DNA from 2 places in the Burkholderia sp. GW821-FHT14F03 genome. Region 2 is predicted to be linked to the other one. Evidence: riboswitches for the same ligand, from Rfam matches in the RefSeq annotation. Region 2 holds a riboswitch; the other holds the start of a gene.
The links. Region 2 has a riboswitch for cobalamin ahead of cobG (precorrin-3B synthase). Riboswitches for the same ligand answer to the same signal wherever they lie in the genome.
Positions count from the first base shown of each region.

Region 1: it holds a riboswitch for cobalamin, as region 2 does, so the genes downstream of both, AC1RQF_RS25440 (TonB-dependent receptor domain-containing protein) here and cobG (precorrin-3B synthase) in region 2, are expected to answer to the same signal.

Region 1 covers NZ_JBXAPG010000043.1:28,937-33,621, forward strand. Annotated here, with positions in the region: gene AC1RQF_RS25440 (TonB-dependent receptor domain-containing protein) at 1-1,648, opposite strand, end outside; cobalamin riboswitch at 1,723-1,963, opposite strand; gene AC1RQF_RS25445 (ATPase) at 2,151-2,501, shown strand; gene AC1RQF_RS25450 (cell division protein ZapA) at 2,498-2,812, shown strand; RNA gene ssrS (6S RNA) at 2,905-3,086, shown strand; gene AC1RQF_RS25460 (EVE domain-containing protein) at 3,159-3,620, shown strand; gene AC1RQF_RS25465 (SIMPL domain-containing protein) at 3,814-4,551, shown strand; gene lgt (prolipoprotein diacylglyceryl transferase) at 4,625-4,685, opposite strand, start outside.
Region 2 covers NZ_JBXAPG010000012.1:74,297-78,981, reverse strand. Annotated here, with positions in the region: gene AC1RQF_RS10385 (precorrin-8X methylmutase) at 1-105, opposite strand, end outside; gene cobG (precorrin-3B synthase) at 98-1,492, opposite strand; cobalamin riboswitch at 1,591-1,783, opposite strand; gene cbiE (precorrin-6y C5,15-methyltransferase (decarboxylating) subunit CbiE) at 2,566-3,789, shown strand; gene AC1RQF_RS10370 (cobalt-precorrin-5B (C(1))-methyltransferase) at 3,789-4,685, shown strand, end outside.

The DNA of each region.
Region 1 (4,685 bases), on a different contig from region 2:
ACGCGCGGTTCAGCGCGAACGACGCGAAGCGGCGCGCGCGCCGGTTCAGGTCCTGGCCGGCCGTCTCGTCGACCGGGTTCTGCACGGTCGCCGCGACCCGCACCTCGGTCTTGCCGACATGGCCCTGCCACGAGCCCTCGACACCCTGCACCTTGGCCCGGCCGATGTTCACGGCCTGATAGTAATAGCTGTTCGCGACCGGCTGGTAGTCGATCAGGTCCGTGTAGCGCGTCTGGAACACCGTCACGCGCGCCACGCCGAGCGCGTCCGACGCGTACTGCACGGCGGCCTCGACCGAGTGGCTGCGCTCGGGGCGGATCGCCGGATTGCCTGCGTTCGGGTAGTACAGATCGTTGAAGCTCGGTGCGCGGAATGCATCGGAATAGCTGGCCGTGACCTTCCAGTGCTCGGTCACGTCGAGCCCATAGCCGAGATAGTAGCTGTTGGCGCCGCCGAAATCGGAGTACTGGTCGCGCCGCACGTTGGCCTGGAACTGGCTGTTCCCGAAGCGGCCCGTGTAGCCGAGCCAGCCCGAATTCACATGACGCTGCGGCGCGACGAACACGTCGGAGTCGAACGCCTGGTCGAGCCGCTCATAGCCCGCCTGGATGCGCTGATCCTTCAGCGGCGCGAAGTCGTTTTGCCAGGTGTACTGGCGGTTGTCGGTGTTGAAGTGATCGGTATAGGCGCCGTTCAGCCAGGACTGGCTTCGATCGTTGCCGCTCGCGACGCGCAGATGCGTGGTCCACCAGTCGGTCAGCTTGCCGTCCGCGAACGCGGCGATCTGCTGCACCTTGGTATACAGGCTGTTGAGATCGGTCGGCTGCCCGTAGGCATTGTCGAAGCTGGTGTCGCCGTTGCTCTGGAAGTAGCTGACACCCGCGCTCCAGCGCGCGTTGAAGCGATGCTTGAGCGACGCGGCCACGCTTTCGTCGAGATAGCCGTTCGCATTCGGATTCGCCTGCGGCTGCCGGACCGGATCGATGGCCGAGAAACCGTCGGTCTTGTCGCGCGACAGCGACACGCTGAAGGTCGTGTCGCCCGCCGCGTCGAGCCGGCCCGACACGCCCGCGGTCTGGCTCTGCGTGTGATAGCTGCCATAGCCGACCGAGAAGTTGAAGCGCGGCGGATGATCGCCGCCGTCCTTCGTGAACACCTGCACGACGCCGCCGATCGCGCCCGAGCCGTACAGCGACGACACGTTGCCGTTGACGATCTCGACCCGCTCGATCTGGTCGAGCGGCAGCTGCGCGATCTGCGCCTGGCCGAGGCTCGCCGAATCGACCCGCACGCCGTCGATCAACACCAGCGACTGGGTCGACTGCGCGCCGCGCAGGAACAGGCTCGCGGTCGCGCCGGGCCCGCCGTTGCGCACGATCTGCGCGCCGGGCGCGAGCGCGAGCAGGCCGGGCAGATCGGTCGCATTGCTGTTCTCGATGTCCGCGCGGGTAAACAGAGTGGTTTGCGGCAGCGCGTCCGCGAGCGCTTGCGGGGCACGCTGCGCGGTCACGACGATCGGCTCGAGCTGGGTCGGCGCGGCGGCGGACGAAGGCGGCGGGGAAGAAGCAGGCGGCGTGCTCTGCGCGACGGCGGCGCACGGCAGCCCGGAACACGCGACGAGCGCGGCGCGGGCGATCTGGGTTCGCATCGATGAATCCTGTTGAACGGTGCGGCCCCCGCCTCCCCGCAGGTTCCGCCTCACGAGGACGGCGCGCATCGCGCGTCCGCCCTCCCGCCCTGGCCGGTATCCGGGCTGACGGCGTCACCGCCCCGCCTTCCCGCGCGCATCGCGCAGTGGCCGCGCGGCAAACGCCGCGCTTGTGGGGACAGCTGGCATCGCACGCGATGCGCCGCTTACCGTTGCGGGGGCAGCGCAGGTTGGCCGGTCCTGGCGGACCGTGCGCCCTGCTTCCCGTTTAACCGCGTGCGCGTGCACGCGAGCACCAAAGCGGCGCCAGTGTAGGAGCGCGGGTGCCGGCCGTCAAGAAAGCCTCCCGCGCGCCGCGCGCGCCCCCCAGCTCGCGGGATTTGACCCAGATTTGTCGCAAAATTCGCATCAACACGCATGAACGTTACGTCTCGATACGATCCGGATCTCGGGTTGGACGATAATCCGCGCTAAAATGCTGGGTCTTTAGAGGACGCAGCAGATGCTCAACGAACTCGAAACTCTATCTCAAAATATTGGCCGTTTGATCGCGCTGAACAAGCGTCATCACACGGAGCGGCTCGCGCTCGAAGAGCAGCTCGCGCAATTGCGCACGGAAGCGGAAGCGACCCGCACGGAACTCTCGCAACTGCGCGAGGAACGCGACGCCCTTGCGGCGGAGCGCGACGCGCTGTCGGCGAAGATCGACGATGCCCAGGTGAAGCTCAATGCGATTCTCGAGAAGCTGCCGCGCGCGAAGAACGCGCCGGACGCGGAAAACCAGCTCGACCTGCTCGACCCGCGCGATGATGCGCGCGAGGGCGGCCCGGCCAGCCACGGAGAACATGCATGAGCACCAAGCAGATCGAAGTATCGATCCTCGGTCAGGCGTATCGGCTCGCCTGCTCCGCCGACACCGAAGCCGCGTTGCTCGAGGCGGTCGCGCGCGTCGATGCGGAGATGTCGAAGATCCGCTCGAACAGCTCCGTGCGCGGCACGGATCGCATCGCCGTGATGGCCGCGCTGTCGCTCGCGTCGGAGCTTTTGAGGCTGCAACAGAGCGTGCGGCACGGAGAAGCATTTCCCGCGGAGGAAATCCGGCGTACAATGCATCAAATGAATGAACAGCTTGGTGCAGTGCTCGCACAGCACGAAGCGCAGTAAGCGGGTCGCACGGGTTCTCGTGGTGCTTGATGTCCAGCGTGATGAGCATCGCGCAAGCCACTGAATCCAAACACGATCCGCACGATTAGTCAGCTTCCCTGCCTGGTTCGCCAAGGTCATATATTCCTTGAACCAATGCCATGTGCACGGTTGCGGAAATTTGTAGCACGGGCGCGCGCGTCACTCTGTCTGATGTACCCGATGTGCTGCTAACTGCGACCAATTCTGAACCCCAGGTTCAGGATGCCGGCCTAGCGGCCAAGGCGGGGGCCTTTTCAACGGCATCGGGCGATTCCCGATGCCGTTTCCTTTTGCGGCAGCCTTTTTCCTGCGTCGATCACGATCCATGCACCACTGGCTGATGAAGTCCGAACCGGACGAAGCGAGCATCGACGATCTCGCGAACGCGCCGCAGCGCACGCTGCCGTGGACCGGCGTGCGCAACTATCAGGCGCGCAACTTCATGCGCGACACGATGCACATCGGCGACGGCGTGCTGTTCTATCACTCGAGCTGCCCCGAGCCCGGCATCGCCGGCCTCGCCGAGGTCTGTTCGACGCCCTATCCCGATCCCACGCAGTTCGATCCGAAGAGCCCCTATCACGATCCGAAATCCACGCGCGAAACACCGCGCTGGATGCTGGTCGACGTGAAGTTCGTGCGCAAGTCGCCGCTCGTGCCGCTCGCCGCGTTGCGCGAGCACGACGCCCTTGCCGACATGCGCGTGCTCGCGAAAGGCAACCGCCTCTCGATCACGCCCGTCACGCCCGCCGAATGGCGCTTCATCACGCAGAAGCTGATGAAGTGAGGTCGCGCCGCGGCCCGCTTCAAGGAAAGTCAAATCGGCCGGCCCGGCCGGCCGCGCAGCGGAACTCGGCGCGCCTTTCATTGGCCTAACGGTCGCTCAGCCGGCAAGCCGCCGGTTACGATCCTCATCAGGCGCGGCCTCGTACCGCGTTTTTGCGCGTATCGCGTGCGCGCTTCCGTTCAAGGAGTCCAACATGACGAAAAAAACCGCCCTCGTGCTCGCTCTCGCCGTCGCCACCGTGGTGCCCGTCGCGCTGTCGCTCGCCCCGTCCGTCGCACGCGCGCAGAGCGTCGGCCAACAACCGCCGCCGGCCGGCGTGCTGTCGCTGTCGGCACAGGCCAGCGCCGACGTGCCGCAGGACGTCGTCACGATCACGCTGTTCTACGAGCAGCAGGCGCGCGACCCCGGCAGCCTCACGGCGGACCTGAACCGCCGCGCCGACGCGGCGCTCGCGCAGGCGCGCGGCGTCGCCGGCGTGACCGCGCGCACGGGCGCGTTCTCGGTCTATCCGAGCACCGACCGCGACGGCAAGATCTCCGCATGGCGCGGCCGCACCGAGGTCGTGCTCGAATCGCACGACTTCGCGGCCGCCTCGAAGCTCGCCGGCCAGCTCGCCACGACCCTGCAGATCGCCGGCGTCGACTTCTCGCTGTCGCCCGAGGCGCAGCGCGCCGCCGAGCAGAAGCTCACGACGGAAGCGATCAAGTCGTTCCGCACGCGCGCCGAGGAAGCCTCGAAGGCGTTCGGCTACAGCAGCTATTCGATCCGCGACGTCAACGTCGGCGGCGGTCACAACGTGCAGCCGTATCCGCGCATGATGGCGATGGCCGCGGCCGCGCCGATGTCCAAGGACGCCGGCGCGCCGATCTCGGTCGAGGGCGGCAAGGCGACCGTGACCGTCAACGTGAACGGCTCGGTCCAGATGAAGTGACGCGCGACGCGCGACGATAAAAAAGCGCCGGCTCCCGCCGGCGTTCTTCATGGTGCGCGGCTCACGCCGCCCGTCATGCGCGCGCGGCGCCCGCGCCACGACGATAGGCCCACACGAGCATCGCGATGCCCGCG
Region 2 (4,685 bases):
GACTTTTTCGAGGTCGGCGGGGATGTCGCGCAGGTCCGCTTCGGCGCGGATCGTCGCGAACGACCGGCGGTAGATTTCCTGGCCGTCGCGTAGGTAGTCAAGCATCGGTGAAGTCCTGAAGCTGGCCGGCTCCGTCGAGATGGAGCGCGGCCTGATCGATCGTCAGATGGCGCGCGAGGACGCGGCCGAAGCCCGTCGTCCCGTCGCGCCGATACAGGTCATAGTGCCCGGGCGAGGCCGCGAGCAAGGTGTGCGCGGCGGGGTGCGGCAGCGCGCAGCTGCGCGCGCAACCGCTCAGGTGCACGTCGCGCGCGCGCGCGAGGCGCGCGGCGAGCTGCCGCGCATCCTGCTTGGTGTCCGCGAGCGCGCGCGCGCAGCCCGCGGACCCCGCGCAGGCGACGAGATGGGCGAGCGGCTGCGCGGGGTCGCACGCAAAGCCGAGCGCATGCAGCCGCGCGAGGACGCGCCCGGCCGCCGCGCGCGGCACGCCCGGCAGCAGCACGCCTTGCCACGGCGTGATGCGCAGCGTGCCGTCGCCGTCCTGGGCGGCGAGCCCGGCGAGCGCGCGCAGGCCGGCCGCGTCGAGCCGGCCGAGCGGCGCCTGCGCGCCGACATGGCAGGTGTCGGGCGTGTGTTCGGGGTGAATGCCGAAGCGCCGCGCGAGGTCCGGATCGGGCCGGCGCCAGGCGTGCAGCTCGGGGTCGCGGCGCCAGGTGTGCGGCGTATGCGCGGCGGCATGCGCGAGCAGGGCCTCGGCCGATTCGCGCGCCAGCAACGCGCGCATGCGCGTGACGTCGGGCGGCGCGAGCGCGACGAACGCGCACAACAGCGCGTGCGTGAAGGCGCAGGCGTGCTCGGGGCGGATCGCGGCGAGCGCGGGGCGCACATCGGGCGCGCCCGCCCTGGGCGGGCAGCCGGCAAGGCCGACGGCGAGCCAGCGTTCGCCGCGCGCGTCAAGCAGCGCGGACAGCCACAGATCATGCGGATGATCGAGCGCCGCGAGCCGTTCGCCGCCGTCGAGCAGCAGCGAGAACTTGGGCGACAGCGCGGCCAGGCGCGGCTCGCTCTGCAGCATCGCGAGCAGCGGCCCGGCCAGCGCGGCGCTGTCGAGCAGCGCGTGCGGGTCGCGGCCGGCGGTCGGGCTCAGCAACAGGTTGCGCACGTCGTCGCGCGCGGCGACGCAGGCGTCGTCGGCATCGTCGGCGACGCGCGGGCCGAGCCCCGCGTCGCGCAGCGCGCGGGTCACGGCGGCCTCGCGGCCGGCGCGCACGCCGCGCAGCTGGAGATTCGCGCGGTTGGTCGCCTCGATCGCGCCGGAGCCGTCGCGCTCGGCGACCGCGGCGATCGCTCGCGCCTGGGCGGCGTCGAGCGCGCCGCCGGGCAGGCGGATCCGGCACAGCCCGCCGTCGCGCGCCGCGACGATGCGCACGAGCCCCGGGCACGCGGACGCGCGGGGCAGGGCGGAGGCGGCAGTGGAGTCGGCTGGAGTCAAAGAGGCACCGGGTCGGTGTGCGCGGCGGCCCGCGCCGTCCGCGCGCGCGGACGGCTGGCATGGCGGCGTCGGCACACCCCGTCCGACGCGGACCGTCACATACGAAAACCACGCCGGCAGGTCTCCTGGCTCGCAGGTCGGGGCCCGCGCGCGGCCTTCCCGGCAGGGCCAGTGGCATGCTGGCGCGCGGACTCGCTGCGCACAGTTGCGGGGGCAGCCGCAGCGATGCGCGAAGCGGCATCCTGCGTTCCCTGTTAGGCCCTGACGGGCACCGGCGAACGAACGCCGTAGCATACCCGATTCTGGTCGGGCCTTGCCGGGTAAGGGTTTGCAGGGAATCAAATAAATTCGGCGGGGACGTGAAGGCGGGGGGCATGCGGATGCCGCCGAGCATCGGGCGGGACGACGGATCTGCTTTCGGCGCGACGTTGCGGGGCCGACGGCCGCGGCGTGCCCGCGCGCCGCGTGAATACGGCTTGCGCATGCGGGCATGCGTATCGCGCCGCTGCCCGGAACGGGCCTGGCGGAAGCGCCGGACTCATTCATCGGTTCCATTGCGACCGGCGTCGGCGAGCCGCACGGCCGCGTGAAGCGAAGCGCTGATTGCACACGTCGTCGTACCAGAAAACCGGCGCGATATGCGCCGGCATACGCCGGCAGTGGCCCGAGGCTGCTGCCCGGCACGGGCCTGGCGGAAGCGCCGGACTCATTCACCGGCTCTCTTGCGACCGGCTGCGCACGTCGTCGAATCCGAAAGCGGACGCTATACGCGCCGGGCATACGCCGGCAGCGGCCCGACGGCGCTGCCCGGCACGGGCTGAGTGGAAGCGCCGGACTCATTCATCGGCTCCGCTGCGACCGGCGTCGGCGTGCCGCACGGCCGCGCGAAGCAACGCGCCGTTTGCAGGCGCCGTCGAATCCGAAAACCGTCGCGACACGCGCCGGCCACGCCGCGACAGCAACCCGGCCGAGGTCGCCGCAAGCGCATGCCCGCGCCGCATCGCGCTGTATCATTCCTCCTTTGTCACCACACCGCCAGCAACGTCGACGGAATCATGGAACGGGAAGCAAGCATGACCACCTGGCTGACGGTGGTCGGGATCGGCGACGACGGTTACGCGGGCCTTGGCCGCGCCGCGCGCCGCGCATTGTTCGACGCCGCGCTGGTCGTCGGTGGCGAACGGCATCTGGCGATGCTGCCCGCGCGCCTGCGCGCGCGGCGCGAAGCGTGGCCGCGGCCGTTCGATCTCGCCGCGCTGCTCGCGCGCCGCGCCGAACGCGTCTGCGTGCTCGCGAGCGGCGATCCGATGTGCTTCGGCGTCGGCGCGACGCTGGCGCGCGCGCTGCCCGTCGACGAACTCCGGATCCTGCCCGCGCCGTCGTCCCCGTCGTTGGCCGCCGCGCGCCTCGGCTGGGCCCTGCACGAAGTCGACACGCTGTCGCTGGTGGGCCGGCCGCTCGCCGCGCTGCGGCGCGCGCTGTACGACGGCCGGCGTCTCATCGTGCTGAGCGCGGACGGCGCGACGCCCGCCGCGCTTGCCGCCTGGCTCGTCGGGCACGGCTACGGCGCGACGCGCCTCAGTGTGTTCGAGCACCTGGGCGGTCCACTTGAACGGCGCATCGACGGACGCGCCGATGCTTGGTGCGCGCCGGACGTGGCCGCGCTCAATCTCGTCGCGCTCGACTGCCGCGCGGCGGCGCACGCGCCTGCCGCGCGACTCGCGCTGACCCCGGGGCTGCCCGACGACGCCTACCGGCACGACGGCCAGCTGACGAAGCGCGACGTGCGCGCGCTCACGCTCGGCCGCCTCGCGCCCGCGCCCGGCGAACTGCTCTGGGACGTCGGCGCGGGGGCCGGTTCGATCGGCATCGAATGGATGCGCGCGCACCCAAGCTGCCGGGCGATCGCCATCGAATCGCATCCTGCGCGCCACCGCTTCATCGAGCACAACCGCGATGCGCTGGGCGTGCCCGCGCTGCAACTGGTCGCGGGCCGCGCGCCCGATGCGCTCGCGGGCCTCGCCGCGCCCGATGCGATCTTCGTCGGCGGCGGCGCGACCGGCGCGGGCGTGCTCGACACTTGCTGGGCGGCGCTCAAGCCGGGCGGCCGGCTGGTCGCCAATGCGGTCACCCTCGAAGGCGAGGCCGCGCTGGTCGCGTGGCGCGCGCGGCACGGCGGCGCGCTCACGCGCATCGCGCTCGCCGAGGCCCAGCCGCTCGGCGGCTTCGAGACCTGGCGCGCGGCGCTGCCCGTCACGCTCTACGCGGTGGACAAGCCGCGCGAGGACGCGCGCTGATGCGCGACGAGACCCCCGAACAGCCCGCCCCGCTGCGCAGCGGCTACACGACGGGCAGCTGCGCGACGGCGACCTCGCTCGCGGCCGCGCGGCTGCTGTTCGACGACGTGCCCGGCGACGCGGTCGAGATCGTGCTGCCGAAGGGGCAGCGCGTGCTGATGCGGCTCGCGTTCTGCCGGCGCACCGACGACGGCGCGGAAGCGGGCACGATCAAGGACGCGGGCGACGATCCCGACGTCACCCACGGCGCGCTGGTGTTCGCGAGGGTGCGGCTCGCGGCCGCGCCCGGCGTGCGTTTCCACGCGGGGCCGGGCGTCGGCACGGTGACCCGCGCGGGGCTCACGCTGCCGGTCGGCGAGCCGGCGATCAACCCGGTGCCGCGCCGCATGATGAGCGAGCACCTGGGCGCGCTCGCGGCCGAGCACGGCTATGCGGGCGGCTTCGAGGTGACGATCGGCGTCGAGGGCGGCGAGGCGCTTGCGCTCAAGACGATGAACCCGCGCCTCGGCATCGTCGGCGGCCTGTCGATCCTCGGCACGACCGGCATCGTGCGGCCGTTCTCGTGTTCCGCCTACATCGCGTCGATCCACCAGGGCATCGACGTCGCGCGCGCGAACGGCATCCGCCATCTCGCCGCCTGCACCGGCAACGCGAGCGAGGACACCATGCGCGCGTATTACGGCCTGCCCGACATCGCGCTGATCGAGATGGGCGATTTCGCGGGCGCGGTGCTCAAGCACCTGCGCCGCGCGCCCGTCGAACGGGTCAGCCTGTGCGGCGGCTTCGGCAAGCTCAGCAAGCTCGCGGCCGGCCATCTCGACCTGCACAGCCGCCATTCGAGCATCGACTTGCCGCAGCTCGCCGAGTGGGCCGCGCAGGCGGGCGCGGCCGCCGCG